DNA from 3 places in the Mesorhizobium humile genome. Region 3 is predicted to be linked to each of the others. Evidence: predicted binding sites of a transcription regulator. Region 3 holds the regulator's gene; each other region holds the start of a gene.
The links. The regulator PhoB, encoded in region 3, activates phosphate uptake and scavenging genes when phosphate is short. The targets are predictions, from matches to a motif close to TGTCATNNANCTGTCAT.

Region 1 (10,630 bases), on a different contig from region 3:
TATCTGGTGCTGAGCCTCGTGACGTCCTTTGTCATGAATATCGTCAACGCCAGAATGGCGCTGGTGGAGAGGTAGGGCCATGCAGGAACACGACATGTCCTGGGTGCGCACCGAGATGGCGCTTGCCCAGCCGGCACCGCCTACCGAACGCGGCGCCTATGCCTGGGTGCGCAAGAACCTGATCGGTTCGGTCGGCGACACCGTCCTCACAATCCTCGGTATCGCCATCGTGCTGTGGATCCTGCCGCAGGTCATCAACTGGGCCTTCCTCAATGCCCAGTGGACCGGGCCGGACCGCACGGTATGCACGACCGCTTCGCAAGGCGGCATCCAGCCCGACGGTTGGACCGGCGCCTGCTGGGCTTTCGTCAACGCCAAGTTCGGCCAGTTCATGTTTGGCACCTATCCGATCGAGGAGCGCTGGCGGCCGATTCTGGTCGCCATCCTGTTCGTGGCGCTGCTGGTGCCGATGCTGATCCCCCGCGTTCCGCGCAAGGGGTTGAACGCGCTTCTGCTCTTCGTGGCGCTGCCGGTCGTCGCCTTCTTCCTGCTGGTCGGCGGCGTGTTCGGCCTGCCGCATGTCGAGACCCCGCGCTGGGGCGGGCTGCTGGTCACGCTCAGCCTGTCCTTCGTCGGCATTGCCGTGTCGCTGCCGATGGGCATCTTGCTGGCGCTCGGCCGGCGTTCGAAGATGCCGATCATCAAATGGCTTTGTATCGTCTTCATCGAGACGGTGCGCGGCATTCCGCTGATCACGGTGCTGTTCTTCGCCAGCGTCATGCTGCCTCTGTTCCTGCCGGAAGGCGTCAGCTTCGACAAATACCTGAGGGCCCTGATCGGCGTGTCGCTGTTTGCCGCCGCCTACATGGCGGAAGTGATCCGCGGCGGCCTGCAGGCGATCCCGAAGGGCCAGTATGAAGGCGCCGACTCGCTCGGCCTCGGCTACTGGCAGAAGATGGGCCTGATCGTGCTGCCGCAGGCCCTGAAACTGGTCATCCCCGGCATCGTCAACACCTTCATCGGCATGCTCAAGGACACGAGCCTGGTTCTGATCATCTCGATGTTCGACCTGCTCGGCGTGGTCAAGCAGAACTTCGCCGACCCCAATTGGGCGACGCCACAGACCCCGAAGTCGGGCCTGATCTTTGCCGCCTTCGTTTTCTGGCTGTTGTGCTTCGGCATGTCGCGCTATTCAATGTACACCGAACGCCGGCTCGACACCGGCTACAAAAGATAAAAAGGGGAATTGGCCATGGCCACCGAAAACGCCGTCAGCGCGGAAGACCTCAAGGTCAATGCCGGAAAGATGCATGTCTCGACCACCGATGTCGCCATCGATATCGTTGGCATGCACAAATGGTATGGCGAATTCCACGTGCTGAAGGACATCAACCTCAAGGTGATGCGCGGCGAGCGCATCGTCATTTGCGGACCTTCGGGATCGGGCAAATCGACCATGATCCGCTGTATCAACCGGCTGGAAGAGCATCAGAAGGGCAAGATCATCGTCGACGGCAAGGAGCTCACCAACGATCTGAAGAAGATCGACGAGGTGCGCCGCGAGGTCGGCATGGTGTTCCAGCACTTCAACCTGTTCCCGCATCTGACCATCCTGGAGAACTGCACGCTGGCGCCGATCTGGGTGCGCAAGATGCCGAAGAAGCAGGCCGAGGAGATCGCCATGCATTTCCTCAAGCGCGTCAAGATTCCGGAACAGGCCAACAAATATCCGGGCCAGCTCTCCGGCGGTCAGCAGCAGCGCGTGGCGATCGCGCGCTCGCTGTGCATGAACCCGCGCATCATGCTCTTCGACGAGCCGACCTCGGCGCTCGATCCGGAGATGATCAAGGAAGTGCTGGAGACGATGGTGGGGCTGGCGGAAGAGGGCATGACCATGCTCTGCGTCACCCACGAGATGGGCTTTGCCCGCAAGGTCGCCAATCGCGTGATCTTCATGGATCAGGGCCAGATCGTCGAGCAGAACACGCCGGCCGAGTTCTTCGACCATCCGCGCCATGAGCGTACGAAACTGTTCCTGTCGCAGATCCTGCACTGAGCGGGCCTCTGCTTCGTCATTCTAGGGCGGAGCAAGGAGCGAGCGACGCGGCGCAGACCCTAGAATCCATGCCGTGACACCGAGGCGTTGCCACGTTTCAGAATTCCGCACCGCTGCACCCCTCGGCAGAGGTCACGGCATGGATACTCGGGTCAAGCCCGAGTATGACGACGTCCCGGACAGAACCGCCGCGCCCGATGGGAAGAATCCTGCGATACTTGGCGATGCTGGTGGGTGCGGTGGTGCTTGCCGCCGCGCTCGGCACGCTGGTGCCGCGCCCGCTCTGGCCAGCCGCCGCCGGCGGCGAGGGGACGCGCCACATATTGGTGCTGAAGAACCCGATCCACACCGACATCGCCGTGCCCCTCGACGATGGCGTGCGCCGGCGCTTTGCCTTCCTGGCCGATGCCGGTCTGCCGATGGGCGCGCCGGAGGAGCGCTACATCGTCTTCGGCTGGGGCGGTCGCGCGTTCTATCTGGAGACGCCGACCTGGTCGCAACTGAAGGCCGGGCCGGTGTTGAAGGCGCTGACGCTCGACGCTTCGGTGATGCATGTCGATCTTGCCGGCGCGATCAAGGAACCACACCCGGATGTTGCAGGTTTCGACATCGACGAGCAGCACTTTTCGACGTTGCTCGACTACATCGCCGCGAGTTTCCAGCAAGGGCCTGAGGGACCAGTGGTGATCGAGAATGCGGGCTATTCAACCTATGACCGTTTCTACGAAGCCAACGGCCATTTCAACGCTCTGGTCGGCTGCAACACCTGGACGGCAGCAGGACTGCGTATTGCAGGCCTTCGCACGGGATGGTGGAACCCGCTGCCGATGTCGTTGGGGTGGTCGCTGAGGATGTACAATTAGCACTCGTCCAAGCGAGCGCCGAGTTCCGTCACACCCCCCTCTGGCCTGCCGGCCATCTCCCCCGCAAGGGGGAGATCAGCTGTAGCTGCGGCTTTCGCCAATCGCCAACGTCGCAGGATGAACGAGGCGCGTGAGCTGCCAATCTCCCCCCCTTGCGGGGGAGATGTCCGGCAGGACAGAGGGGGGCGCTGTCCCGCCAGCCTATCCAACTTTTCGCCCGTTAGGCATCCACTACCGCCTCACAACCTTCCGCTCCTCCCAGCCATACAGCCAGTCCAGATCGGCCGCGAGTTTCTCCGCCGGCCGCGTCGCCAGCACCAGGTTGCGGGCAATCGCCACCGGTCCCCTGGCATGCCAGGCCAGGCGATTGAGCGTGCCGCGCTTCAGCACCTTTTCGACGCGCGGCCGTCTCAGATTCTCCCAGATAGTCAGGCTCTGCTTCGGATCGTCCGGAAAATCGGCGACCAGATTGGCCAGCATCGCGGCATCCTCGATCCCCATCGCCGCGCCCTGCGCCGCGAACGGCGTCATGGCATGCGCGGCGTCGCCGATCAGCGCGATGCCTTGCGGGACCGCCCAGCGCTGTTGCCGGACCGTGTGCATCGGAAACGCCGTCCATGGCCCCGCCAGCGCGACGAGCCTTGCGAGCTTCGCCGCGGTGCCGCGCATGGCACTGGAGAGGATGGCCGGGTCGGCATGGCCTGACCAGCCTTCCGCGATCCGCTCGCCCTTGGTGAAGGCGGCGAGATTGATGGCGCTGCCCTTACTCACCGGATAGGCGACCATATGGAAGCCGGGATGCAGGAAGGTGGTGACGCATCCCGCCGCGCCGATCTCGGCAAAAGCCTGCCCTGCGGGGCTTTCGGTCGCCACTGTGGCGCGCCATGCCAGTCGGCCCGAGAAGCGGCTTTTCGCGAAACCGGATTCCCCGCCGGCAAGCTGTGCGCGAACCGTGGACCAGACGCCGTCGGCTCCGACCAGCAGGCTGCCAGCGACCTGTGCAGATTTGCCATCCGTCTCGACTGTCACGCTGATACCCGGCGCGTCGGCCGCGATGTCGGTCACGCGCGCGCCGATGGCAAGCTCGATATCGGGCCGGTCCGCCACTGCCGCCATCAGCGCTGCCTGCAGGTCGGCGCGATGCGCCACCAGATAGGGCGCGCGCCAGCGTTTTTCTCCGGCTTGTCCAAGCGGCACGCGGGCCAGCTCGCGCAGGCTTCTCGCGTCCTTCAGCACCACCGCTTCAGGCCGGATCGCGTCGGCCAGCAGGCGATCGAGCACGCCGAGCTGGCGCAGGATGCGGGTCGCGTTGGGGGAAAGCTGGAGCCCGGCGCCGGCGGCTTCGAGCTGCTTTGCCTGCTCGAACAGCTTTACCGGGAAACCGCGCTCGGCAAAAGCGAGCGCCGCCGTCAATCCGGCGATGCCAGCCCCGGCGATGACGATTTGCTGGGACCGTGTTTCAGCCATGATCGAGGAAAAAGGGTCAGGCGGCCTGGTCGACATAGAGGCAGCCGGCCGGCTGCGTTTCCGTCGCCTTCAGCGCCGGCGAATAGCGGTAGAGCGTCGAGCAGTAGGGGCAGACCTTTTCATTGTCGTCGCCCATGTCGAGGAACACATGCGGATGGTCGAAAGGCGGGTTGGCGCCGGTGCACATGAATTCCCTGACGCCGATCTCGATGACCGGATGGCCCGCGTCGTTCTGGAAATGGGGAATGCTACCGCCTGCCATCGTCGTCTCCAATTGGGTTCGGCCAGTGGGTGTGACCCGTCTGCATCTGGAGCATAACAGGCCAGTTTGCAAGATCGATGAAATCAAACTGTCGCAAAAGGCTGGCAGAGGATAAGTTGAGCCGGTTAAGCGCATGGCTCCGCGCACGGATCGATTCCGTGACGATCATGCGTCACAAAAACATGTTAGAGCGTCGCCGAACGGCAATATGCGGCGCTCCCTGGGGACGGTAGCGGGCAAGAGCGGGAAACCATGAACGAACTGAAGCCTGTGCAGAGCGAGTTCATCACCGTCGTGGCGGCAAGCCCGGACGGCGGCAATCCCGACCGTTTCGTCAACCGCGAATTCTCCTGGCTGCAGTTCAACCGCCGCGTGCTGGAGGAATCGCTGAACGAGCATCATCCGCTGCTCGAGCGCGTCCGCTTCCTGTCGATCTCGGCCGCCAATCTCGATGAATTCTTCATGGTCCGCGTCGCCGGCCTCGCCGGCCAGGTGCGCGAGGGCATCGCGCTGAAAAGCCCGGACGGCCGCACGCCCGAGCAGCAGCTCGAGCAATTGCTGCGCGAGGTCGAGCGCCTGCAGGAGGACCAGCAGAAGAGCCTCTCGGCACTGATGGTCCTGCTCAACAAGGAAGGCATCGAAAGCATCACCCGCGATGCGCTGACCAAGGACGAGAAGGCCTGGCTGGAGGAGCATTTCCAGGAACAGGTTTTCCCGGTGCTGACGCCGCTGTCGATCGACCCGGCGCATCCGTTTCCCTTCATTCCCAATCTCGGCTTTTCCATCGCCCTGCAACTGCGTCATCGCAAGAATGGCGAAGAGATGAGCGCACTGCTGCGCCTGCCGGTGGCGCTCAAGCGTTTCATCCGCCTGCCCGACCGCAAGAACCATGTCCGCTTCATTCCGCTGGAGGAAGTGGTCGGCATCTATATCGGCAAGCTTTTCCCCGGCTACGAGGTCAAGGGCTCGGGCACGTTCCGCATCATCCGCGACAGCGACATCGAGGTCGAGGAAGAGTCGGAAGACCTGGTGCGCCTGTTCGAAACGGCGCTGAAGCGGCGGCGTCGCGGCTCGGTGATCCGCATCGAATTCGACACGCTGATGCCGGCTCAATTGCGCGACTTCGTCGCCGGCGAGCTCGGCGTCTCGTCGAGCCGCATCAGCGTGCTCACTGGTCCGCTGGCACTCAACCAGATCTCCGAGATCGTCGCCATTCCGCGCGATGATCTCAAATTCACGCCCTACAATCCGCGCTTTCCCGAGCGCATCCGCGAGCATGGCGGCGACTGCTTCGCCGCCATTCGCGAGAAGGACATCGTCGTCCATCACCCCTACGAGTCCTTCGACGTGGTGGTGCAGTTCCTGCGTCAGGCCGCTGCCGACCCGGAAGTGGTGGCGATCAAGCAGACGCTCTACCGCACCTCGAACGACAGCCCGATCGTGCGCGCGCTGATCGACGCTGCAGAGGCCGGCAAGTCGGTCACGGCGCTGGTCGAGCTCAAGGCGCGCTTCGACGAGGAGGCCAACATCCGCTGGGCGCGCGACCTCGAACGCGCCGGCGTGCAGGTCGTGTTCGGCTTCCTGGAATTGAAGACCCACGCCAAGATGTCGCTGGTGGTGCGCCGCGAGGACGGCAAGCTGCGCAATTACGTGCATCTCGGCACCGGCAACTACCACCCGGTCACCGCGCGCATCTACACCGACCTGTCCTTCTTCACCACCGACCCGACGATCGCGCGCGATGTCGCGCAGCTCTTCAATTTCATCACCGGCTATGCCGAGCCGGCCGAGGAGATGCGCCTTGCCGTATCGCCCTTCACGCTGCGCAAGCGCATCCTGAAACACATCTCGGACGAGATCCTCCATGCCCGTGAGGGCCGGCCATCGCGCATCTGGATGAAGATGAACGCGCTGGTCGATCCGACCATCATCGATGCGCTTTACGACGCCAGCCGCGCCGGCGTCGAGATCGACCTCGTCGTGCGCGGCATCTGCTGCCTGCGGCCTCAGGTGCCCGGTCTGTCGGAGAACATAAGGGTGAAATCGATCGTCGGCCGTTTCCTCGAGCACAGCCGCATCTTCTGCTTCGGCAACGGCCACGGCCTGCCGTCGGACGAGGCGATCGTCTACATCTCGTCGGCCGACATGATGCCGCGCAATCTCGACCGCCGCGTCGAGACCCTGGTGCCCATCACCAATCCAACTGTGCATGAACAGGTGCTCGGCCAGATCATGCTGGGCAACATCATGGACAACCAGCAAAGTTTCGACGTATTGGCTGACGGCACCTCCCGGCGCGTTGTGCTGGAGGAAGGCGAGGAACCGTTCAACGCGCAGGAATATTTCATGACCAATCCGAGCCTGTCGGGACGGGGTGACGCGCTGAAATCGCATGCGCCCAAGCGCATTGCCCAGTTCAAGCGCCGCAAGAAGAACGGCGCCGCGTGATCGCAGTTTCCCAGGGCCGGCTTCAGGACCGGCGGCCGCTGTCGATCATCGACATCGGATCGAACTCGATCCGCCTTGTCGTCTATGAGGGGCTGGCCCGCTCGCCCACGCTTCTGTTCAACGAAAAGATGCTGGCCGGCCTCGGCCGCGGCATCGTTTCGACGGGTAAGCTCGATCCCGAGGCGGTGACGCGCTCGATGGAGGAATTCCGTCGTTTTCGCGCGCTTTCGGATCAAGCCGGCGCCGAGCATATGTATGTGCTGGCCACCGCCGCCGCGCGCGAGGCCGGCAACGGTCCCGATTTCATCCACCGCGCCGAGGACGTGCTGAGGACCGAGATCCGCGTACTCACCGGCCGCCAGGAGGCTTATTATTCTGCGCTCGGCGTCATGTCCGGCTTCCATCCCGCCAACGGCATCGCCGGCGACCTCGGCGGCGGCAGCCTCGAGCTGATCGACATCAACCGCGAGACGATCGGCCAGGGCATCACGCTGCCGCTTGGCGGCCTGCGCCTGCAGGACATGGCCAAGAACTCGCTCGTCCAGGCCCAGAAGATCGCCCGCCAGGAGCTGGCGCGGGCAAAGCTGCTCAAAGGCGGGCAGGGCAGGGTCTTCTACGCCGTCGGCGGCACCTGGCGAAACCTCGCCAGGCTGCATATGGAGATGACCAACTATCCGCTCGGCGTCATGCATCACTACGAGATATCGGCCGACAGCGCGCAGGCTTTCCTGAAACAGGTCGCCAAGGGCGAGGTCGAGAAGGTGAGGGGCATCGAGGGTGTCTCCAAGAACCGCCGCTCGCTCTTGCCCTACGGCGCCGTCGTGCTGCAGGAGATCATGACGGCGATGCAGCCTTCTAAGATCGTGGTTTCGGCGCAGGGCGTGCGCGAGGGCTTCCTCTATTCGCTGCTCGACGCCGAGGAGCAGAAATCCGATCCGCTGATCTCGGCCGCCGAGGAACTGGCGCTTTTGCGCTCGCGCTCGGTGCACCACGCGCATGACCTGGTCGAATGGACCGGCAAGGCGTTCAAGGCCTTCGGCATCGACGAGACGGAGGACGAGGCGCGCTACCGCCATGCCGCCTGCCTGCTCGCCGACATCGGCTGGCGCGCGCATCCTGAATATCGCGGCAGGCAGTCGCTCAACATCATCGCGCATGCCTCTTTCATCGGCGTCGACCATCCGGGCCGCGCCTATCTGGCTCTGGCCAACGCCTATCGCCACGACGGCATCTTCAACGACGGCATCGCGCCCGAGATCAAGGCGCTGGCGCCGCCCAGGCTGTTGGAGCGCGCCCGCTTGCTGGCGGCGATGATGCGCGTGGTCTATCTGCTCACCGCAGCGATGCCCGGCGTGATGCCGAGGCTGAAATGGGAAAGCCGCGGCAACGGCGCGCTCGCCCTGGTGCTGCCGGCCTCGCTCGCCGATCTTTATGGCGAACGGCCGGCTGGCCGTCTGGCGCAGCTTGCGCGCATCACCAACCGCCGCCTTGTGCTGGCGGTGGAAGGCGGGCCGAGCATTTCGGTCAAATAGGGCCGGCTTAGCTCACTTCGGCGCCGCGATCCCGAAGCCGCGACCGTCCAGCGACCAGGCGCCAGCGCCGGCCATGGCATGCGCCAGGAAACCGCCGGCAATGGCGATGTCCTTCATCAGCATCTGTTGATGCAGGAAGGACAACATCGGATCGTCGCCTTGGTGGTAATGGCCGATGAAGCCGGCGGCGATGCAGAAAGCGGCAAGCAGCAACGCAACGATCGGCGTCTGGAAGCCGATCAGGATCAGCGATCCGGCGGTCACTTCGAACAGGCCGGTCCCCCAGGCGGCCAATGTGGGCAAGGGCAGGCCGAGGCCGGCGAAATAGCTGCTCGTAGCGGCGATGTCGCTGAGTGCTTGAAGCCCCGACGGCACGAACAGGGCGGCGAGCAGCAGTCGCGCGATGAGAAGCAGTGCGTTGCGGGCCATGACCACCACCTTCCTTGTCGGCACGGTCCGGCAATGCCGGACCGGAGCATTAAGTCTAGTCCAGCAACGAAAAAGCGGCGCGGAAAATTCCGCGCCGCTCGACAGGGCTTGGGAGGAAGGGAACTGTTCGAGCTCAGGCGCGCTTGGCGTCGATCGAATAGGCGCCGGCGCCGGAGGAGGCGAGCAGGATGAAGCCGCCGGTGATGGCGAGGTTCTTGAGGAACTGGATCATCTGCATCTGGTCGGCCCAGCCGGTATGCGCGACCAGCCCGGTGGCGATCGTGAAGATGGCGAGCACCCAGGCGGCGATCCGGGTCTGGAATCCGACGAGGATGGCAAGGCCGCCGAGCAACTCGATCAGGCCGACGACAACGGCCGTCACGGTCGGGACCGGCAGGCCGAGGGCACCGAAATAGCCGGCGGTGCCGGAAATGGCGGTGAGCTTGCCGAAGCCGGAAAGCAGGAAGATGACGGCAAGCAGGATGCGGCCGAGCAGGATCGTGGTGGAGCTGTTGGATGCGGTGCCGTTGCCGGCGACGGAAGAGTTGATGGACATGGAGGTTCTCCGAACGGGGTTGAATGGCCCGTCAGATAAACGATGGAGACTGTTCACCAAAGCCGCCTATGCGGCAACACATTGTTCACAGGACGTGCATCCTATGATTCTGCGGCCGGCGTGAAATTCATGCCGTGGAAGTCGGTGACGGGAGCAAATTTTCCCACCGCAAAATACCGCATCGGTCTCGCCCGGAATGAGGAAGCCGCCCTCAGCCCGGATGCGTCATGTCCTCCGGCCGTACCAGCCGATCATAATCGGCTTCGCTGACCAGCCCGGTGGCCAAGGCTTCTTCGCGCAAGGTCGTGCCGTTCTTGTGCGCGGTCTTGGCTATCTTGGCGGCGTTGTCGTAGCCGATGGTGGGGGCGAGCGCCGTCACCAGCATCAGCGAGCGCTCCAGCGCGGCCTTGATGTTGTCCTCGCGCGCCTCGATGCCGACCACGCAATTGTCGGTGAAGGAGACGGACGCGTCGGCGAGCAGCTGCACCGACTGCAGGAAGTTGTAGGCCATCAGCGGGTTGTAGACATTGAGCTCGAAATGGCCCTGACTGCCGGCGAAGGCGAGTGCTGCGTTGTTGCCGAACACCTGCACGCAAACCTGCGTCAGCGCCTCGCACTGGGTCGGGTTGACCTTGCCCGGCATGATCGAGGAGCCCGGCTCGTTCTCCGGCAGCGACAGCTCGCCGAGGCCCGAGCGCGGGCCGGAACCGAGCAGGCGGATGTCGTTGGCGATCTTGAAAAGCGCCGCGGCCGCCGCGTTGATCGCGCCATGCGAGAACACCATGGAATCGTGTGCCGCCAATGCCTCGAACTTGTTCGGCGCGGTCACGAAGGCGATGCCGGTGATCGAAGCGATGCGATCCGCCACTTTTTCGGCGAAACCGACCGGCGCGTTGAGGCCGGTGCCGACGGCGGTGCCGCCTTGCGCCAGTTCCTGCAGGCCGGGCAGCGTGAGCTCGATGCGCTTGATCGACGAGGCGACCTGCGCGGCATAGCCGGAAAATTCCTGGCCAAGGG
Region 2 (10,630 bases), on a different contig from region 3:
GTAAAAACCCTCAATGGCCAATGGATAGTGCGGGTCGTCGATGGCGGCAGGCTGACGCAGCAAGTGTTCGACATTCACGCGCAGGCCGAGATATTCGCCGAGGAGGAGCGGCTGCGACTGGGGTTGCCCGGGGAGCCGCCGGCCGAGGAGCCGGTAGGGCTGCAGTGACACGGACGGCCTCGCTGACAGGCGAGGGGGGATTGTTGTCCAATGTTTGTCGATCGGCTCGCGGACAGCCGACGCTGGCGGCCGCCTCGCCGCAGCATTGGACGGCCGGTGCGCCGACAGCACGCCGCCCCGTTACCCCAGATGCTCGGTTTTCAGCTTTTCTTTCATCTGCTCGAGCGCCGGCTGGCCGCCGGCCGCGAGCTCACCAGCGATCCGGGCGAGGTCGTTGTCGGCCTTGCGATATTTGCTGCCCCAGGCGCCCAGTGCCGCCAGCATCGGCAAAAGGTCGATGCCGGCATCGGTCAGCCGATAGATCGCCTTCAGCCCATGGCTCGGGTCGTCGCTGCGGGTGAGGACGCCTTCGTCGACCAGCGTCTGCAGCCGCTCGGCCAGCGTGCGCGACGAGATGCCTTCGGCGGATTGCAGGAACTCGCGAAAATGCCGTTTCCCGGCAAAGGCCAGGTCTCGGATGATGAGCAGCGTCCAGCGGTCGCCGAGCAATTCGAGCGAGAGGCTGATCGGGCAGCCGGACCGTCCCTTGGTCGACATCGGTATGGTTCCATTTTTAAATCACTCTACTATTGACATCATTTCCCGATCTGGGTCAAATGGTTCCGAAAGTAAAGCAATTAAGCGCGAGGGGACCGGACATGAAGAAGCTCATCCTGCAGATGCAGATGTCGGTCGACGGTTTTGTCGGCGCCGACGAGGGGCATCGCTGGCAGCTCTGGGAATGGGGCGATGACAGCGCCTGGGACGAGGAGCTCAAGCGGGACTTCAACGCCGCCTTTGCTTGTATCGACACCATCCTGTTGAGCCGCAAGATGGCTGAGGAGGGGTATCTGACCCATTGGGGCAACGCGGCGAGGAAATTTCCGAAGGACCCTTTCTACGCCTTCGCGCAGCGCATCTTGGAGGCTGAGAAGGTTGTGGCGAGCGGCAAGCTCGAGGCATCGCGCTGGGAACGCACGCGGCTCGTCAGCGGCGACCTGCCACGCGAGGTCGCTGCGCTGAAGCAAGGCGAGGGCGGCGACATCGCCGTGTTCGGCGGCGCGGGCTTTGCCGCCGCGCTGATCGCCGCCGGCCTGGTCGACGAGTTCCAGCTCTTCGTCAATCCTGCGGTTCTGGGCAGCGGCCGCCGCATCTTCGACGAGGGCGGTTTTGGCAGGCTGAAGCTCCTCGGCTCGAAGCCCTATGCCAGCGGCATGGTGGTGAGCCGCTACGCACCGGCGCAATGAGGGCAACACCGAAGTCGCGCTGCCCTGAATCAATCCGCTTGAATCAATCCGGCAGCGCGGCTTCTCAACCGCCTGTTTGGCCGTGCCTTTCCTAGATCGGCTGCGAGCCGCCTCCGCTGACCAGCCGCAGTTGCGCGGCTGGCCGGCCGGGCCGTGGCCAGGCCGCCTGGTCGTTGCCTGCGGCAACGAACCAGCTGGCCTCGCGCGATGTCAGGCCGATAAGCACCCGGCCGGCATATTCGGCCGGCGCGCCATTGCCCGCATCGAACACCGCCCAACTGCTGCCGGGCGGCTCCTGCACCGCGACGAACCTCATCGGAGACTCCATCTGTGAAGAGATGGGCAACATAGCAGACGCGACTTGGCGTTCCTATGACGTGGCTCACATTGGCACACATTTACGGTGGATAGACGGCCCCGGCTGCAAGCATGCCGTGCGCCCCCATCAATCGCCTTGGCCGCTTGCCTTACTGCCCCGCCTGGTCGGCGTCGGTCAGCGTGCCAAGGAAGGCGACGATGTCGTCGATCTCGGCGTCGCTCAGCGCCGGCTTGTCGCCGGGCTTTCTACCGTTGAACGGCGGGTCGGTGTTGAGGTTCGGCCAGTAAGCCTTTGGCAGGTCGTCGAATTTGTCGACCGTGCCGTCCGCCATCGTCGGATACCAGCGCGCCGGATCGCTGTCGCGGCTGGCGTAGAAGGCGACCGCCTCGCGCAGGGAGTGGAAATAGCCATTGTGGAAGAAGCTTTTGCGCAAGGCCACGTTGCGCAGGGTCGGCGTCTTGAACAGGCCGCAATATTCGGCGCGTCCCTTGAAATCAGTGCGCAGCGGACCGCACAGGCCAAGGTCGACGTAATTGGGATCAGCATTGGCGGGGATCGCCGGGTTGCGCGGCACGCCAATCGCGATCAGGCCGTAGTCGGTGAATTGCGGCGGCTCGCCGTCATTGGCCGGCTCGCTCAAGTGACAGCTTGCGCAATTGCCCTTGGTCTCGTCCTCGAACAGCATGCGGCCGCGCAGCTCCTGTGCGGAAAGCTGCGCCTTGCCGGCGAGGAAGGCGTCGTAGCGGCTGGAATAGGGATAGAAGTCGGCGCTGCTCTGCTCGAAGGTGCCGAGCGCATCCACCGCAGCCTCGAAAGCGTCCTGCGGATGGTCGAAGACATCGGCGCCGAACGCCGCCTTGAAGGTGCCGGCATAGGAAGCCTTGCGCAGGCTGGCGGCCACCTGGGCCTCGTCCTTGTTGCCCATCTCGAAGGGCGACAGCAGCGGGATCCTCGCCTGGTCCTTGCCGTGATCGGCGCGGCCGTCCCAGGTCAGGCCGCCGGTCGGCCCATTGTCGACGCTCTCGTCGCCTTCATCCTCGGAGTCGTAAAAATGCTCGGTGAAGGCCGGCGCCGCCTGCAGGTAGCGCAGCGATGGGACAGTGCGGACGCCCGGCTGGTCGAGCTTTGCCCCGCCTATCTCGACCGGCGAAGCCGAGGCCGGTCCGAAGGCGTGGTTGGGATCGTGGCAGGACGAGCAGGCCTGCTTGCCCGAGGCCGAGAGCGAAGGGTCGAAGAACATCTGCCGCCCGAGCGCAGTCAGCGCGTCGGCGCGGGCAAAAGCGTCCTGGCGCGACATGGGGCCGGGATGGACGCCGGAAGGTTCCGCGGTGTTGGCAGGCGCGGTCAAGCCGACCGTCAGGGCAGTCAGAAGGGCGATCGTGTGATTTTTCCGTCCCATCGTCTGTGGCGACATCCCTGATTTCCTTCGCCAGATTTCGTTCGCGACGTAAGGATCGAGTGCAACGGATTGATGACCGGCGTATTCGCTCACGAAACCGTGTTCGGCCGGGGCGGAACTGTCACAAAGGTGACAACGCACCGAAGTAGCTGGGCATAGATGCAGGTTGCTTGCCTGCATTGCCGTCCTCCAGCCATTCCCAAGCCACGAGGCATTTCCCGATGACCCGGTCCTTTCTCTCGCTCTGCCTCGCCTCCACGGCGCTGGCATCGCTCTCCGTTGCTGCCCACGCGGCTCCTCCCGGCTACGACAAGATCGACACCGTCGTCGTCATCTACGCCGAGAACCGCAGCTTCGATAACCTCTATGGCGGCTTCCCCGGCGCCAACGGCCTGGCCAATGTCTCGCTCGACCAGGCGCGCCAGCTCGACCGCGACGGCAAGCCGCTTTCGGAATTGCCGCCGGCATGGGGCGGACTGACCGGCAAGGGCGTCACCCCGGCGGTGACGGAAGCGCAGAGCGCGCATCTTCCCAATGCCGCTTTCGCGATCGACGACCCCAAGGGCTTCAACGAGAGCACCAACGTCGTCACGCACGACCTCTGGCACCGCTTCTACCAGGAGCAGATGCAGATCGACGGCGGCCGGAACGACAAGTTCGTCGCCTGGGCCGATTCCGGCTCGCTGGTCATGGGCCATTACGACGGCTCGAACCTGCCGATGTGGGCGATCGCCAAGAAATACGTGCTGGCGGACAACTTCTTCCAGGGCGCCTTCGGCGGCTCCTTCCTCAACCACTTCATGCTCGCCTGCGCCTGCGCGCCTTACTATCCGAACGCCGACACCAGCCCGGTGAAGGGCCAGATCGCCGTCGTCGAGCCGGATGGCGTGACGCTGAAGCCGGCCGACAATTCGCCGCCCTCGGCGCTTGGCGGCGTGCCGAAATTCGCCAATGACGGCGCCATCACGCCCGACTTCTACGCCGTCAACACCATGCAGCCGCCTTACCAGCCGAGCGCCAACAAGCCGGCGGAGGGTGGTAACAAGGCGCTGGCCGATCCGGCGCAGCCGACCACGCTGCCGCCGCAGCACGAGATCACCATCGGTGACCTACTGTCGCTGAAGGGCATTTCCTGGGCCTGGTATTCGGGCGCCTGGCAGGCGGCGCTCGACGGCAAGAACGCGACGCCCGTGCCGAATTTCCAGTTCCACCACCAGCCCTTCAACTATTTCGCGGCCTATGCGCCGGGCACGCCCGCTCGCGCCGAGCACATCAAGGATGGCGGCCTCGACGGCGTCGAGTTCATCAAGGCGATCGACGACGGCAAGCTGCCGGCCGTCACCTTCTACAAGCCGCAGGGCAACCTCAACGAGCACGCCGGCTATGCCGATGTGACCTCTGGCGACCAGCATCTGGCCGACCTCGTCGCGCATCTCGAAAAGAGCCCGCAATGGGCGCATATGCTGGTCGTCGTCACCTATGACGAGAATGGCGGCTTCTGGGACCACGTCGCGCCGCCCAAGGCCGATCGCTGGGGCCCGGGCAACCGCATCCCGGCCTTCATCATCTCGCCCTATGCCAAGATGGGCATGGTCGACCACACGCAGTACGACACCACCTCGATCCTGCGCTTCATCACCAACCGCTACAACCTGCCGGTGCTGCCGGGCATCGTCGCCCGCGACAAGGCGCTGCGCAACAACGACCAGCCGCCGATGGGCGATCTGACGGCGGCGCTCGATCTGACGAAGTAGGCGTTGAACACCCAACGAAAAGGCCCGCCTCGGCGGGCCATTTCGTTGGCCTGGCGCCGGACCGCTGAACCACCTATGCGGTCAAGGCTGCGTGCTGCTCGAAAAGCACATGCAGCTGGGAGGCCGGCATAGGCCGCCCGAACAGCCATCCCTGGACATCCGTGCAGCCGTTCTCCCTGACCAGCAGATACTGGTCTTGCGTCTCGACGCCCTCCGCCGTGGTCGTCATGCCGAGCGTGCTGCCGAGTTCGGCGACGGCCTTGACGATAGCCCGGCTTTCGCTGCTCTCGCACATCAGGCTGACGAAGCTGCGATCGATCTTGATGCGGTCGAACGGAAACGACCGCAGGTAGCTCAACGAGGAGTAGCCGGTGCCGAAGTCATCCATGGCGATGCTGACGCCAAGGTCGCGCAGGCCGTGCAGCGTTTGGATCGTATGCTCATTGTGGGCCAACAGCACCGACTCCGTGATCTCTAGCTCCAGCCGTGACGGCAAGAGATTGGACGTGGCGAGCGCCGAGGCAACCTGAAGCGGCAGACCCTGCTGCTTGAACTGGGCCGGCGAGAGATTGACGGCGATCTTGACCGGCTGAGGCCAACTCGCCGCGTCTGCGCAGGCTTGCCGCATGATCCACTCGCCAAGCCCTTCGATAACCCCGGTTTCCTCCGCGAGCTGGATGAATTCGCCCGGCGGCAGCAGGCCGAGCCGCGGATGGTTCCATCGCACGAGGGCTTCGAAGCCGGTAAGCTTGGAGGTCTTTGCGTCATGCAGAGGCTGATAGTGCAGCACGAACTGATCCTGCGCCACGGCAAGCGCCAGTTCCGCTTCGAGCAGGCGACGCTCCTGCAGGCGCGCATCCATTCCCGGCTCGAACGACCGGCAGGTGCCTCGGCCTTCCATCTTGGCCTTGTAGAGCGCGAGGTCGGCGTTGCGGATGAGGATTTCCGAGCTGTCGCCGTCGTCGGGAAACACAGCGATGCCGACGCTGGCGCCGATGCCGATCTTGTGTCCCTGGATCACGAATTCCGCCGAAAGCGCGTGAATGGCCCGGCTGGCCAACCCGCCGGCCTGCGCGTCGCTGTCAAAAAGCAATTGAATGACGATGAATTCGTCGCCGCCGACCCGCGCCACCATCGCGGTTTCGCCGGCCTGCTGCCTGAGGCGCTTGGCCACGGCCACGAGAAGCTCGTCGCCCACCGGATGGCCGAGCGTGTCGTTCACCGGTTTGAACCGGTCGAGGTCGATGCAGTGTACCGCCAACTTTTCGCCGTCCCGCAAGCTCCGCAGCGCGTCGTCCATCGTCTCGGCCAGCAGGCCGCGATTGGGCAGTCCGGTAAGAATATCGTGTGTCGCAAGATGCTGTATCTCGGCGGTGCGTTCCTCCACGCGCCGCTCCAGGGTTTCGGCAGCCTCCGCCTGCATCGACATGCTCCGCGCGATCGCATACCAGCACGCCAGGGCGAGCAGCGTGACGACGGCAATGGCGGCGTAGCCCGCCAGCTCGAATTGCTTCACCGACTGGACATCGACGTCGCTTTCGAACCGGCTGTTGGGAAAGCCGGCCCACAGCCGCCATGCGCTTCTGGGATCGTTGAGCGAGAGCGGAATGACTTCGGAATAGATCAGCTTGGAATCTGGCGCCGTGAACGATTTTGTGTCGGCCGCCAGGGCTGTCGAAAGCCGGTGCTGGTCGGATTCGAAGCCATAGTCGGAATTGACGATGACGTAGTCGCTGCTGGGCAGCAGCTTGCGCAACGCCGAGGTCAGCATGATCGCCGAGACCGAGCCGCGAAGGGTGCCGTCGGCCGCGAAAACGGGAACCGAGAGGATGAAGCCCGAGCGGTCGGCATCGTTGCCGCTGTGGATGAAATCGGTGTTGTCGCAGGTGATCAGTTCCTTCGTGCCGATGATCGGCACGTTGAGACCGTCGATGCCACTTGAATCCGGATAATTCGCCTTCAGCCAGGCAAGCTGCTTGGCAAGTTCGTGGTACTCATAGGTCTCGACCTCCTCCGCCGGCCGCTGAAGCGATTGATTGTCCAGCTTCCTCGGCTTTCGATCGTCGGCATCGGCCCTTGCCCTGGCGTTGACGATCAGCTGGTCGAACTGAAGGATCGGCTCCTCGAGCTTGCCTGTCACCGGATCGAAGCGGTCGGGGTCGAAGTCCAGCGGCAGGAAGTAGACTTCGGAAATGGAAACGTTGCTGGCCAGGTTGTTGTAGATCTGCTGGATCGTGGCACGGCCCTCGTCGCCGAGGTTGGTGCCATGCCGGTCGAGGTTTTGAACGCTGGGCAGATAGGTCAGCGTCCGGACATTCTCGTAGATCGATCGCAGCGCATCCTCGACGGTTTTGGCGGTCGCCCTGGATCCGGCCTGCGAATTCTCAAGGTAGCGTTGCTTGGCAAGGGCGAAATTGCGCTCGGAGTCGATGCGCAGCGCGGCCAGCGTCACAGCCCCTGTCAACAGGATCAGCACAAATCCGGCCATTCGCCTGAAGGCGCTCATCGACGACTCCACCGCTAATCCGCAAGGCATACCCCTTTGCGGTTTAGGAAGCGCTAATGATCCGCTGCCGTCGGCGCGGCGGGTGGACGATTTTCGCGCGCCGGACTGGCACGAGGGTGGCTGAAATCCATCTTGTGCGAAGTAAGGGATACAATATGAAGTGCGAAGGCACCGTCATGAAGTGCGAAGGCATCGGCGCGCCTGGGCGTGGAGCGCCCTCGCGGCGGCCCCGGGGCGGAAAGGACAGTTGATGAGTGGGCTCAAGGTGAGGACCAGAACGACCGGTGCGCTGGCGGCCCTCCCGCCTGGTAGGTTGCCGACGGTGACCACACCAACCGGTGGCACTGTCGATGTGGTGACGTCGGTCAGCGCTCCGGGCTTCAATCCGCTCGACCTGCTTTACGCTTCCCTGGCCGCCTGCATGGTGCTCAGCGCCCGCATCGCCGCCAATCGTCTCGGCGTCGCCGACCGCCTGGGCGAGGTGAGGGCGGAGGTCACCGGCGAGAAGGCGAAGGACGAGCCGTCACGGGTCGAGACATTCGCCGTCAGGTTGGAGATTGCCGGCGACCTCGACGCCGCGACGAAAGAGCGGATATTGGCGGACGCCGAGGACATCTGCACCGTCTCCAACACGCTGCGCGGCGCCCCGACGCTTCACGCGACGCTGGGGTGAGCGCATGGCGCATCTATCCCCTATCGACTACGCGACCGCCTCCGAAGAAATCCGCGCCGAGCACGACCGCGAGCTCGCGCTGCGCGGCCGCATGACCAACATGAAGCGCGTCTTGCTGCACTCGCCGGCCGCCCACCGCATCTACGCCGAATGGTTCACGCTGCGTGACCTTCTCAAGCCCACACTCGACGACCGCGCCATCTGGCTGTTCTCGAAGGTGATCGCCGAGACGATGCGCGCCGAGATCCCGGTCACCTTCTTCCGCCGCGCGCTGATCGAGAACGGGGTCGATCCCGAGGGGATCGAGCCGTCGGCCGACGAGACGCTGCTGATCGGCTTCGGCAAGGCGGTCGCGGCCGACGCGAATGCCGTCCCGGACGAGACCTGGGCCGCGTTGAAGGCCCGCTATGACGAGACGCTGTTGGTCAACCTCACCGCCTTCGCCGGCATCATGGTGGCAACCTGCGTGTTCACCAATGCGGTGAAGGTGGAGCTTGATCCGGAGTTGGAAGGATATCGCAAGCGGTGAAACGCGGCCTTTCCTTCTCCCCTTGTGGGAGAAGGTGGATCGGCGCGATAGCGCCGAGACGGATGAGGGGTGTTCCAGCTTGGCAACAAGTGTGAAATTGCCGCCGCCTCATTGCTTCCAACACCCCTCATCCGACCTCGCTTCGCGAGGCCACCTTCTCCCACAAGGGGGAGAAGGGGAAGTCGGCGCGTCGCCATCTTGTCATGTATCGGGTGGTTCCAACGTCGCCTCCGCCCCACTTTGACACCAAGCAAAGGAGGCGCCCATGACCATCCATTCCCTCAACACCAAGCGCGCCAGCCGCTCGGCCGAATCCCGCGTCGCGGCGCAGGATTGGCGCGCGCTGGTGTCAGATCTCAATGCCCAGGGCTGCGCCGTCATGCCCGGCCTGATGTCTTCGGAAGAATGCGCCGATGTCGCCAGCCTCTATCCGCATCAGGAGCATTTCCGCAGCCATGTCGTGATGGCCCGCCATGGCTTCGGCAAGGGTGAATATCGGTACTTCAAGTATCCGCTGCCGGACCTGATCGAGGGCCTGCGCACAGCCCTCTATCCGCGCCTCGCCACGGTCGCCAATGACTGGAACGAGAAGATGGGTGTCGCGCAGCGCTATCCCTCCGACCACGCCGCCTTCCTGAAGCGCTGCCACGACGAAGGCCAGGTGAGGCCGACGCCGCTCCTGTTGCAATACGGCCCCGGCGACTTCAATTGCCTGCACCAGGACCTCTACGGCGCGCTCGCCTTTCCGCTGCAAGTGGCAATCCTGTTGTCCGAGCCGGGCGAGGATTTCACCGGCGGCGAGTTTGTGCTCACCGAGCAACGCCCGCGCATGCAAAGCCGCGCCGAGGTGGTGCCGCTCAAGCGCGGCGATGCGGTGATCTTCGCCGTGCACAATCGGCCGGTGCAGGGAACCAAGGGGTATTACCGGGTCAACCTGCGCCACGGCGTGAGCCGGTTGAGATCAGGACAACGACACACCGTGGGCATAATCTTCCACGACGCGAAGTAGAGTGATGCGCCAAAGCTGCTGATCTCCCCTCAAGTGGGGAGATGCCCGGCAGGACATAGGGGGTGCTGTCCCGCCGGCCTTGAAGGCTTGGGTTCCTCGCCCCCGCAAAGCGGGGGAGAGGTGTCCGCGAAGCGGACGGAGAGGGGGCCTTCGTAGGGCGTTCCCCTCTCCGTCTCGGCTTTGCCGAGCCACCTCTCCCCCACCTTCGTGCGGGCGAGGAACCTTGATCCTGCTGCGCCGCGTTCCATCGGCAAATGCAAGGAGGCGCATCTGCGGCGTTTGCGCTCTTCCCCTGCCGCCTGCATTCGCGTACACGCCCGGGCAAATCCCGCCACGTCAGCGCAGTTTCCCGGACCGCCCCATGATCCGTCTTGAAAATATCGGCAAGCAGAACGGCCGACAGATCGTCTTCATCGAAGCCTCGGCCGCCTTGCAGAAGGGCGAGAAGGTCGGGCTGGTCGGCCCGAACGGCGCCGGCAAGACGACTTTGTTCCGCATGATCATCGGCCAGGAACAGCCGGACGAAGGCCAGGTCTCGGTCGATCGCGGCGTCACCATCGGCTATTTCAGCCAGGATGTCGGCGACATGGGCGGCATGAGTGCCGTCGCCGAAGTCATGGAGGGCGCCGGGCCGGTGAGCGCCGTGGCGGCCGAGATGCGCGAGCTCGAGCACGCCATGGGCGATCCCGACCGCGCCGACGAGATGGACGCAATCATAGAGCGCTATGGCGAATTGCAGCACCGCTTCGAAGAGCTCGACGGTTATGCGCTCGACGGCCGGGCACGCGAGGTGCTGGACGGCCTCGGCTTCAGCCAGGAGATGATGGACGGCGACGTCTCAAAGCTCTCCGGCGGCTGGAAGATGCGCGTCGCGCTGGCCCGCATCCTGTTGATGCGGCCCGACGTCATGCTGCTCGACGAGCCGTCGAACCATCTCGACCTCGAAAGCCTGATCTGGCTGGAGAAGTTCCTCAAGGATTACGACGGCGCGCTCTTGATGACCTCGCACGACCGCGAGTTCATGAACCGCATCGT
Region 3 (10,630 bases):
ACGCAGCCGTTAATTAGCCGGCTATCCGTTCATGCCGCGATCTTCAGCGCGCCTGGACCCGGGATGGCGCCTGGCGGGCATTTGCCCAGGATGATCATGCCGAGCACCTCGTCCTGGGTGACGTCGGTCGTGCGCGCGGTGCCGACCACCTGGCCGTTCTTCATCACGCAGACCCGGTCGGCGAGTTCGAACACGTCGTGGATGTCGTGGCTGATCAGGAAGATGCCGATGCCGTCGGCCTTGAGCTGCTTGACCAGTTCGCCGACCTGCGCCGTCTCTTGCGGGCCGAGCGCCGCCGTCGGCTCGTCCATGATCAGGATGCGGGCGTTGAACAGGATCGCGCGCGCGATCGCCACCGACTGCCGCTGTCCGCCCGACAGCTTGATGACAGGCTCCTTGAAGCGCTGGAAGCGTGGATTGAGCCGGCCCATCACCTTGCGCGCCTCGGCTTCCATGGCGACGTCGTCCAGCGTGCCCCAACCCGTCATCAGCTCGCGGCCGAGGAACAGATTGGCGGCGGCATCGACATTGTCGGCCAGCGCCAGCGTCTGGTAGATCGTCTCGACGCCGTATTTCTTGGCGTCGCGCGGATTGGAGATCGAAGCCTCCTCGCCATTGATGAAGATCTGCCCGCTGTCGCGCTTGTAGGCGCCGGACAGGATCTTGATCAGCGTCGATTTGCCCGCGCCATTGTGGCCGAGCAGCGCCATCACTTCGCCGGGGAAAAGATCGACCGAGGCGTCGTCGACGGCGCGGATGCCGCCGAAGGCGATCGAGATGTTGCGCATGTCGACCAGCGGAACGCCGGCGGGAGCGGATTTTTCAGCCATGCTCGTTCTCCTCAGACCCGCTTGCGATAGATGGTGTCGAGCCACACCGCGACGACCAGCACGGCGCCCACGACGATGCTCTGCAGCGGCGAATCGACGCCGAGCAGCACCATGCCGGACTGCAGCGACTGCATCAGAAGCGCGCCGAGCATCGCGCCGAGCACGGTTCCGGAGCCGCCGGCGAGCGAGGTGCCGCCGATGACCGCCGCGGCGATGACCAGGAGTTCGTCCAGCGTTCCGAGCACGTTTGTCGAGGAGTTCTGCCTGGCCGACGAGATCGCCGCCGCGATCGTCGCCAGCACGCCCATGATCATGAACACCTTCATGGTGATCCAGCGCGTGTTGATGCCGGCGAGGTTGGCTGCTTCCGGATTGCCGCCGATGGCAAAGACATAGCGGCCGAAGCGCGTGCGCTTGGTGACGAAGGTCATGATCAGGCCGACGGCGACGGCCATCAGCACCGGAATGGCGATGCCATGCGCGATGAACAGCCCGCCTTCGGGAACGGTGATGTTGTTGGCGGCGGCGTAGCGGTTCACGATGCCGACCGGCCAGGGATAGGAATTGGCGAGCCACACTGCGCCCAGGATGACCGCGCAGGTGACGGTGGCGAGCAGCGTCTCGGCCCAGACCGGACGCAGCGGGAAGCGGAAGCGCTTGCGCTGCACGCGGCCGTTGAAATGCATGAAGATGACCGCCAGGCAGGCGGCGATGCCGACGGCCCAGCTCCACTTGGCGCCGATCGAGCCCGCCGGGCCGCCGCCCATCAGCTGGAACGTGGCGTCGAGCGGCGCCACGGTCTGGCCGCTGGTGACCCACCAGGCAGCGCCCCGCCATACCAGCAATCCGCCCAGCGTGACGATGAAGGCCGGCACTTCGAGATAGGCGATGATGAAGCCCTGGAAGGCGCCGATGATGAGGCCGAGCGCCAGGCCGATCAGCAATGCCAGGACCCAGATCCAGGGATTGCCCAATTCAAGCCCGACGAAGCGAACCAGGAAATGCACTTGGGCAAAGCCCATGACCATGCCGATCACCCCTTCGGCCGATCCGACCGACAGGTCGATGTTGCGCATGACGATGACCAGCACCATGCCTGAGGCCATGATCGCCACGGCCGAAGTCTGAACCGACAGGTTCCACAGATTGCGCGGCGTCAGGAAGGTGCGGCTGTCGAAGTCGAGCGGATTGACGCCGAGGCGCAGGCTGGAAATCACGTGCAGCCCGACCCAGATCAGCAGCAGCGCGCCTATCATGCCGAGCATGCGGGTATCGATCTCGGTTGCCTTCAGGAACCTGGCGACAGCGCCAAGTTCCGACGCGCGCGCGGTGTCCGCCGATTGGGTAGACGTCGTATCGGTCATGATTTCCTCCCGCCGGCCTGCCCGTCTGACGCGGATGCCTGGCCAAGCCTAGAAGCTATCCGCCAGAGGCGGAAACACAAATCTTTTTGAGAAAACGCCGCGGCTTCAAAGCAATCCCAGGAAAAGTGCGTGGCGGTTGGGATCGGCGACTTCGCCGTAGCTTCCCGTCCGGGATTGCGGCAACAAGGAACTGGAGCGGTTCATCGAACCGCTCCAGGCCGCGGCGCAGGATTTTGATCGAGAGCCGGCAAACTTAGTTGCAGACCTTGACGCTGCCGGCGGCAACGCCAGCGCAAACTTCGTCCTTCTTGATCCAGCCGGCGTCGATGACGACGTTGAGATTGTCCTTGGTGATCGCGATCGGGGTCAGGAACAGCGACTTGACGGTGTTGCCGCCAGGCGTCGTGAAGTCCTTGGCGCCGGCGATGTCGCCCATCTTCTTGCCGTTGGCGAGCTGCGAGGCGATCTCGGCGGCGTTCTTGCCAAGCTCGCGCGCGTCCTTCCACACCGACACGGTCTGCGTGCCGAGCGCGATGCGGTTGAGCGCCGCGTGATCGCCGTCCTGACCCGAGACCGGAACGGTGCCGGCCAGGCCTTGCGCCGTCAGCGCCGCTACGACGCCGCCGGCGGTGCCGTCATTGGCCGCCACGACCGCGTCGACCTTGTTGTCGTTGGCGGTCAGGAACTGCTCCATGTTCTTCTGCGCGTTGGCCGGCAGCCAGCCGTCGGTATAGGCCTCGCCGACATTCTTGATCTTGCCGCTGTCGATCGCCGCCTTGAGCACTTCCATGGAGCCCGAGAACAGGAAGTCGGCGTTCGGATCGGAACCCGAGCCCTTGATGAAGACGTAGTTGCCTTCCGGCTTGGCCTTGAACACCTCGCGGGCCTGCATGCGGCCGACTTCCTTGTTGTCGAAGGTCAGGTAGAAGACGTCCTTGTTCTCGATCAGGCGGTCATAGCCGACGACCGGAATGCCTTCGTCGAGCGCCTTCTGCACCGCCGGACCGATGGCCGAGGCATCCTGAGCCAGGATGATCAGCGAATTGGCGCCCTGCGAGATCAGGCTTTCGACATCGGTCAGCTGCTTGCCCGGATTGGACTGCGCGTCGGCCGAAATATACTTGTCGCCGGCGGCCTCGATGGCTGCCTTCATCGCCGCTTCGTCGGTCTTCCAGCGCTCTTCCTGGAAATTCGACCAAGAGACGCCGATCACCTTGTCCTTCGCCTCGGCGACCGACGCCAACGTCAGCGACATGGCAACGCCCGCCAGGATGGCGGCTGCGAATTTCTTCATGATATCCTCCCTGCGCTCTGTGCGGCGCGACCCAGACTGGCCCGAAGGCCGGTAAAGAGGCTTTTTTTCGAGCCTCAAAAAAATAGTGATCCAGCAAAACGACGCTGTCAACTGCGATTCTGATGGGTTTTGATGGGTCCGAACATTTTTTTCGACACCCGCAATAAATAATGACATGGACCTTGGCTTCTGCCAGTATCCAGAAGCAATTCCAGGAAAAGTGCGCAGCGGTTTTCCGCCCGGAATTGCGTCAGAACAAAAGACAGACGGTTCGCCGTTTCCGCAAATGGTGAACCGTCTGGCGTGTCAACGCTAGGCCATGGCATCATCACAAGGCCGCGATGACCGGGGAGGACGTGCGAAGACATGTCGGTCGGAATCCGTCACGACGATTTGCGCCGGCGCAACCGCGCCATGGTGATTTCGGCCGTGCGCCGCGCCGGCCAGCCTTCGCGCACGGAGATTGCCGCCACCACCGGGCTCAGCCACTCGACCATTTCGGCGATCTCCGCCGATCTGATCCAGGAAGGCATTCTCACCGAGAGCAAGGCCAGCGAGCCGACGGCGCTGAAACGCGGCCGGCCGCAGATCGGCCTGGCGCTGAACCCCGAAGCCGCCGCGGTGCTGACCGTGGTCTTGTCGCTGAACTTCCTGTCGGTCGCCGTGATCGATTATGCCGGCCAGGTGGTCGCCGAGGAGCAGCAGCGCTTGGACACGCTTGTCATGCCCCGCGACGACTTGATCGGCGAATGCGTGGCGATCGTCCGGCGCCGGCTGCAGGATCCCGACCTCGACGTGAGCAGCGTCGCCCGCCTCGCCATGGGCATCCAGGGCATCACCGATTCCCACGCACGGGCCATGCTGTGGTCGCCGATAACGCCGCTGACCGACATTCCTTTCGCCGACATCCTCGAGCAGGAATTCGGCATCCCCGCCACCATGGAGAACGACTGCAACATGATGGCGGTGGCGCTGCAATGGCGCGACCCCGAGCGCTATCGCGACGACTTCATCGCCATCCTCCTGTCGCACGGCATCGGCATGGGTCTGGTGCTGAAGGGCGCGCTGTTCACCGGCACGCATTCCTCGGGCGGCGAATTTGGCCACATGATCCACCGCCCGGGCGGCGCGCTTTGCCGCTGCGGCCGGCGCGGCTGCGTCGAGGCCTATGCCGGCAATTACGCGATCTGGCGCAGCGCCATGAAAATGAGCGAGGACGCCGAGCCGGTCGACGTCGGCGACGCCGACATGCGAGCCCTCGCCGCCAAGGCGCGCGAGAAGGACGGCCCCGAGCGGGAGGCTTACCGTCGGGCCGGCGAGGCGCTTGGTTTCGGTCTCGGCAGCCTGTTCGCCCTCATCGACCCGGCGCCCGTGGCCATGGTCGGCGTCAGCGCGGCCGCCTTCGACCTGATCGAGCCGGCGCTAAGGGCGGCGATCGCCCAGACCGCGGGCGGCCAGCACTCGGAATCGATCTCCTTCGACACCGAGCCTAACGAGCTGCCGCTGATCCGCGAAGGCTGCGCCATGCGCGCGCTGACCTTCGTCGACCAGGAGATTTTCGCGCCGGGCATGCAGGCAAGAGCGGGCAGCGGAAAAAACGTGGCCTGAGCGGCTTTGAAGTGACCGCTGGTCGCTGAGGACAGCAGCAGACGCTTGAGATTAGCGATGGCCCCGCAGCTTCGTCATTCCAGGGCGAAGCAGGAGCGAAGCGACGCAGCGCAGACCCTGGAATCCATGCCGTTACTTCGATCGTAGGCGCAGCGGAGCAGAATTCTGCACCGCCCCGGCGCGTCGAAGTCACGGAATGGATCCTCGGGTCTGCGCTGCGTCGCTACGCTCCTTGCTCCGCCCGTGGATGACGACGCTAGAAGCGTCTCGGCTAATCACCATCGCAGATGCCGGGAGCGGAGCCCGTCAGCGCTTCCGCGCCCTATCCCTAATCCTCCCTGATCGCGTAACCCGCCCCGCGAATGGTTCGGATGACGTCGGGCATGCGGCCGTTGTTGACCGCCTTGCGCAGGCGGCCGACATGGACGTCCACCGTGCGCTCGTCGATATAGATCGTCTCGCCCCAGACATTGTCGAGCAGTTGGCTGCGCGAGAACACGCGGCCAGGATGCCGCATCATGAATTCGAGCAGGCGGAACTCGGTCGGGCCGAGCCTTATCTCGCTCTTCTTGCGGTAGACGCGATGCGACTCGCGGTCGAGCACGATGTCGCCGACCTTGAGCACGCTGGACAGCACCTCCGGCTTGGCGCGGCGCAGCAGCGCCTTGACGCGCGCCATGAATTCCGGCGTCGAGAACGGCTTGACCAGGTAGTCGTCGGCGCCGGTCGAGAGCCCGCGCACGCGGTCGCTTTCTTCGCCCCGCGCCGTCAACATGATGATCGGCAGCCGCTCGGTCTCGGGCCGCATCCTGAGGCGCCGGCAGAGCTCGATGCCGGAAACCGCCGGCACCATCCAGTCGAGCACGAGCAGGTCGGGAACGTTTTCCTGAAGGCGGATTTCGGCCTCGTCGCCGCGGGTCACCACTTCCACCTGGTAACCCTCGGATTCGAGATTGTAGCGGAGCAGCACCCCCAGCGGCTCCTCATCCTCCACCACCATGATGCGTGGCGCGATCATCGGGGTAACCTTCTCGTCAGGCCGCCGGCGCCGACATTGCCGTCTCGTCCTGCTTGGGACGGTTGGCGGGCAATTGCGTACCGGTGAGCACATAATAGGCGTTCTCGGCGATGTTGGTCACATGGTCGCCGATGCGCTCGAGATTCTTGGCGCAGAACAGAAGATGCGTGCAAGCGGTGATGTTGCGCGGATCTTCCATCATGTAGGTCAACAGCTCGCGGAAGACGGACGTGTATTTGACGTCGATGCGCTCGTCGTCGTTGCGCAGCTTGGCCAGCGCAGTGGCGTCGCCCACCATATATTCCTGGGTCACGGCCTGGACCTGGATCAGCACCAGCTGCGCCATGGAATCGATCGAATGCGTGAGGTCGCGCGGCGCGGTGCTGACGCCGACCGCGCCAACGCGCTTGGCGATGTTCTTGGCAAGATCGCCGATGCGTTCGAGATCGCCCGCCATGCGGATCGAGCCGACAACGTTGCGCAGGTCGTCCGCCATCGGCTGCCGCTTGGCGATCAGCGTGATGGCGCGGTCGTCGAGCTCGCGCTGGCGCGCGTCCATGATGGCGTCGTCGGAGACGACGCGCTGCGCCAGCGCATTGTCGGTTTCGAGCAGGGCCCTGGTCGCGCCGCCGACCATGGAGCCGGCCAGATCGCCCATGTCGTTGATGAGCCGGCTGATCTGCCTCAGATCCTCGTCGAAGGAAGCGACGGTATGTTCGGCCATGATGATGTCCTCGTATGAACTCAGCCGAAGCGGCCGGTGATGTAGTCCTGCGTGCGCTTTTCGCGCGGCGAGGTGAAGATCTTCTCGGTCCGGTCGAACTCCACCAGCTCGCCCAGATACATGAACGCCGTCTGCCTCGACACGCGCGCCGCCTGCTGCATGTTGTGGGTGACGATGACGATCGTATAGTCGGCCTGCAACTCGTCGATCAGTTCCTCGATCTTGGCGGTCGACAGCGGATCGAGCGCCGAGGCCGGCTCGTCGAGCAGGATGACCTCGGGCTTCACCGCCACGGTGCGGGCGATGCACAGGCGCTGCTGTTGGCCGCCGGAAAGGCTGAGGCCGCTGGCGTTGAGCTTGTCCTTGACCTCGTTCCACAGCGCGGCGCGCTTCAGCGCCGACTCGACGCGGCTGTCCATCTCGGCCTTGCTGATCTTCTCATACAGCCTGACGCCGAAGGCGATGTTCTCGTAGATCGACATCGGGAACGGCGTCGGCTTCTGGAACACCATGCCGATCTTGGTGCGCAGCAGGTTGAGGTCCTGCGAGCGGTCGAGGATGTTCTTGCCGTCGAGCAGTACCTGGCCCTCGGCACTCTGCTTCGGATAGAGCTCGTAGATGCGGTTGAGCACGCGCAGCAGCGTCGACTTCCCGCAGCCCGACGGGCCGATGAAGGCGGTCACGCTGCGCTCCGGCAAGGACAGGTTGATGTCCTTCAGCGCCTTCGATTGGCCATAGTAGAAATTGAGGTTCTTGACCTCGATCTTGGCCTTCTCGACGGTCGTGTCGGCTACGTTCAGGTCGGTGGACAACATCGGTTTCATCTGTCCTCTCTGCGTCCGGTCAGGCTGCGGGCGATGATGCTCAGCCCGAGAACCGTAAGGGTGATTATGAGTGCGCCCGTCCAGGCCAGCTGCTGCCATTCCTCGTAAGGGCTGAGGGCGAACTGGAAGATGGTCACCGGCAGGCTGGCCATCGGGGCATTGAGATTGCTCGACCAGAACTGGTTGTTGAGCGCGGTGAAGAGAAGCGGCGCCGTCTCGCCGGAGATGCGGGCGATCGCCAGCAGGATGCCGGTCACGATGCCGGACAGGGCCGCGCGGTAGGCGACCGAGCGGATCACCACCCAGCGTGGCGCGCCGATGGCGGTGCCCGCTTCGCGCAGCGCGTTGGGCACGAGGTTCAGCATGTCCTCGGTGGTGCGCACCACGACGGGGATCACCAGGATCGACAGCGCGACGGCGCCGGCAATCGCCGAGAAGTGCCCCATCGGCCGTACCATCAGCTCATAGACGAACAGGCCGATGATGATCGATGGCGCCGACAGCAGGATGTCGTTGATGAAGCGCACGATCGTCGTGAGCTTCGAGAAGCGCCCGTACTCGGCCATGTAGGTACCGGCCAGCACGCCGATCGGCGTGCCGACTATGATGCCGATGATGGTCATGACGATGCTGCCGTAGATGGCGTTGAGCAGGCCGCCGGCGTCGCCGGGCGGCGGCGTCATCTGCGTGAACACGGCCAGGTTCACCCCGGAGAGCCCCTTATAGAGCAGCGCCCCGAGGATCAACGCCAGCCAGGCGAGGCCGATGCCCGCCGCGACGACGCACAGCGCCATCATCACGGCGTTCTTGCGTTTGCGGCTTTGGTGAAGCGATGCGGCAGTCGACATCGGTCAGGCTCCCGTGCGGCTATCGATGCGCAACAGCATGTAGCGTGCGAGCGCGAGGATGATGAAGGTGATGATGAACAGGATCAGGCCGAGCGATACCAGCGAGGACGTATAGAGATCGCCGTCGGCCTCGGTGAATTCGTTGGCGATGGTCGCCGAGATCGTCGTGCCCGGCGCAAACAGCGAGGCGCTGATGCGGTGCGCGTTGCCGATGACGAAGGTGACGGCCATCGTCTCGCCGAGCGCGCGGCCGAGGCCGAGCATGACGCCGCCCATGATGCCGACGCGGGTATAGGGGATGGTCACGCGCCGGGTCACTTCCCAGGTCGTGCAGCCGATGCCGTAGGCCGATTCCTTCAGCACCGCCGGCACCGTGTCGAACACGTCCTTGGTGATCGAGGTGATGAAGGGCAGCACCATGATGGCGAGGATCAGCGACGAGGTCAGCAGGCCGATGCCGTAGGGCGGGCCGGCAAACAGGCTGGAGAGCCCCGGTATGCCGTGGAAAATATAGATGATGAAGGGCTGCACCGTCGTCTGCAGGAACGGCGCGAAGACGAACAGGCCCCAGATGCCGTAGATGATCGAGGGAATGCCGGCAAGCAGCTCGACCGCAATGCCGATCGGCCGCCTGAGAGGACGCGGGCAAAGCTCGGTCAGGAAGACGGCGATGCCAATGCCGATCGGCACGGCGATGAGGATGGCGATGGCCGAGGTGACGATGGTGCCGTAGATGGGCGCCAGCGCGCCGAAATTCTCGGTGACCGGGTTCCAGGATTCGGTGGTGAGGAAGGAGAAGCCGAACTTCGACAGCGCCTCCCACGAGCCGGCGACCAGCGAGATCGCGACGCCGCCGAGCAGAACCAGCACGAGGATGGCGGAAAGGCGGGTGGCCGTCCGGAAGGCCATGTCGGTGAAGGCGAAGCGGCGCACTGTCGCTTCTCTGGTCCGCAGGGCGGACGATGTCGCGGCTTCGGAAACGGCTGTCATTTACCCCCTCGCATTTCGAAAGAGACAGGAGGGCGCCCAAAGGCGCCCTCCTTATTCGCTAGGACTTACATGCCGGAGTACAGCGGCTTGCCGTTCGCGTCGACGATGTCCTTGCCCCACATCGCCTCGACACTCTTCACGACGGCGTCGGGCATCGGAACATAGTCCAGGCTGGCGGCCAGCTCGTCGCCCTTGGCGTAGGACCAGGCGAAGAACTTGAGCGCTTCGGTCGTGGCCGCGGCGTCGTCGGGCTTCTTGTAGACGAGGATCCAGGTGGCCGACGTCATCGGCCAGGATTCAGCGCCGGCCTGGTTGGCCAGGATGACGCCGTAGCCCGGCTGCGAGCTCCAGTCGGCATTGGCCGCGGCGGCCGAGAAGGCAGCGGCGGTCGGCTCGACCTTCTTGCCGTCCTTGTTGATCAGGTCGGTGTAGGTCAGCTTGTTCTGCTTGGCATAGGCGTATTCGACGTAGCCGATCGCGCCGCCGGTCTGCGAGACGTTGTTGGCGACGCCTTCGTTGCCCTTGGCGCCGATGCCCACCGGCCATTCGAGCGCGGTGTTGACGCCGACCTTCGACTTCCAGTCGGCGCTGACGTCGGCCAGGTAGTAGCTGAAGTTGAACGTGGTGCCCGAGCCGTCCGAGCGGTGCACGACGGCGATCGCCTGGTCGGGCAGCTTGGCGTCGGGGTTGAGCTTCTTGATCGCTTCGTCGTTCCAGTTGGTGATCTTGCCGGAGAAGATGTCGGCCAGCGTCGGACCGTCGAGAACCAGTTCGCCCGGCTTGATGCCCTCGAGGTTGACGACCGGAACGATGCCGCCCATCACCATCGGGAACTGCGCCAGCCCGGTGGAGTTGAGATCCTCGCCCTTCAGCGGCGCGTCGGAAGCGCCGAAGGTCACGGTCTTGGCCTTGATCTGCTTGATGCCGCCGCCGGAGCCGATCGACTGGTAGTTGAGACCGATGCCGGTCTCCTTCTTGTACGCGTCAGCCCACTTCGCATAGATCGGATAGGGGAAGGTGGCGCCGGCGCCGGAAATGTCGGCTGCCATCGCGGCGGAGATGCTAAGGGTTGATGCCGCAGCCATTGCAATCGCAACGGCCGCCGAGCGGATGAAATGTCTCATGTGGCC

Region 1: a site for PhoB is predicted at 4,727-4,743, ahead of RFM52_RS29415 (RNA degradosome polyphosphate kinase). Genes of this name have one in related genera too.
Region 2: a site for PhoB is predicted at 3,186-3,202, ahead of RFM52_RS08555 (acid phosphatase). Genes of this name have one in related genera too.

What each region holds. Positions count from the first base shown of each region.
Region 1 covers NZ_JAVIIV010000029.1:16,782-27,411, reverse strand. Annotated here, with positions in the region: gene RFM52_RS29445 (amino acid ABC transporter permease) at 1-75, shown strand, start outside; gene RFM52_RS29440 (amino acid ABC transporter permease) at 80-1,237, shown strand; gene RFM52_RS29435 (amino acid ABC transporter ATP-binding protein) at 1,253-2,056, shown strand; gene RFM52_RS29430 (TIGR02117 family protein) at 2,254-2,919, shown strand; gene RFM52_RS29425 (FAD-dependent monooxygenase) at 3,151-4,386, opposite strand; gene RFM52_RS29420 (zinc-finger domain-containing protein) at 4,403-4,648, opposite strand; gene RFM52_RS29415 (RNA degradosome polyphosphate kinase) at 4,901-7,096, shown strand; gene ppx (exopolyphosphatase) at 7,093-8,628, shown strand; gene RFM52_RS29405 (DoxX family protein) at 8,641-9,057, opposite strand; gene RFM52_RS29400 (DoxX family protein) at 9,191-9,613, opposite strand; gene fumC (class II fumarate hydratase) at 9,825-10,630, opposite strand, start outside.
Region 2 covers NZ_JAVIIV010000004.1:168,874-179,503, forward strand. Annotated here, with positions in the region: gene RFM52_RS08530 (hypothetical protein) at 1-168, shown strand, start outside; gene RFM52_RS08535 (winged helix-turn-helix transcriptional regulator) at 301-717, opposite strand; gene RFM52_RS08540 (dihydrofolate reductase family protein) at 819-1,406, shown strand; gene RFM52_RS08545 (hypothetical protein) at 1,498-1,722, opposite strand; gene RFM52_RS08550 (cytochrome-c peroxidase) at 1,874-3,139, opposite strand; gene RFM52_RS08555 (acid phosphatase) at 3,346-4,878, shown strand; gene RFM52_RS08560 (putative bifunctional diguanylate cyclase/phosphodiesterase) at 4,952-7,384, opposite strand; gene RFM52_RS08565 (OsmC family protein) at 7,635-8,057, shown strand; gene RFM52_RS08570 (carboxymuconolactone decarboxylase family protein) at 8,062-8,586, shown strand; gene RFM52_RS08575 (2OG-Fe(II) oxygenase) at 8,852-9,595, shown strand; gene RFM52_RS08580 (ABC-F family ATP-binding cassette domain-containing protein) at 9,957-10,630, shown strand, end outside.
Region 3 covers NZ_JAVIIV010000010.1:212,196-222,825, forward strand. Annotated here, with positions in the region: gene RFM52_RS17315 (ATP-binding cassette domain-containing protein) at 30-830, opposite strand; gene RFM52_RS17320 (sugar ABC transporter permease) at 842-2,194, opposite strand; gene xylF (D-xylose ABC transporter substrate-binding protein) at 2,448-3,488, opposite strand; gene RFM52_RS17330 (ROK family protein) at 3,855-5,096, shown strand; gene phoB (phosphate regulon transcriptional regulator PhoB) at 5,425-6,114, opposite strand; gene phoU (phosphate signaling complex protein PhoU) at 6,131-6,838, opposite strand; gene pstB (phosphate ABC transporter ATP-binding protein PstB) at 6,859-7,662, opposite strand; gene pstA (phosphate ABC transporter permease PstA) at 7,659-8,510, opposite strand; gene pstC (phosphate ABC transporter permease subunit PstC) at 8,514-9,500, opposite strand; gene pstS (phosphate ABC transporter substrate-binding protein PstS) at 9,566-10,624, opposite strand.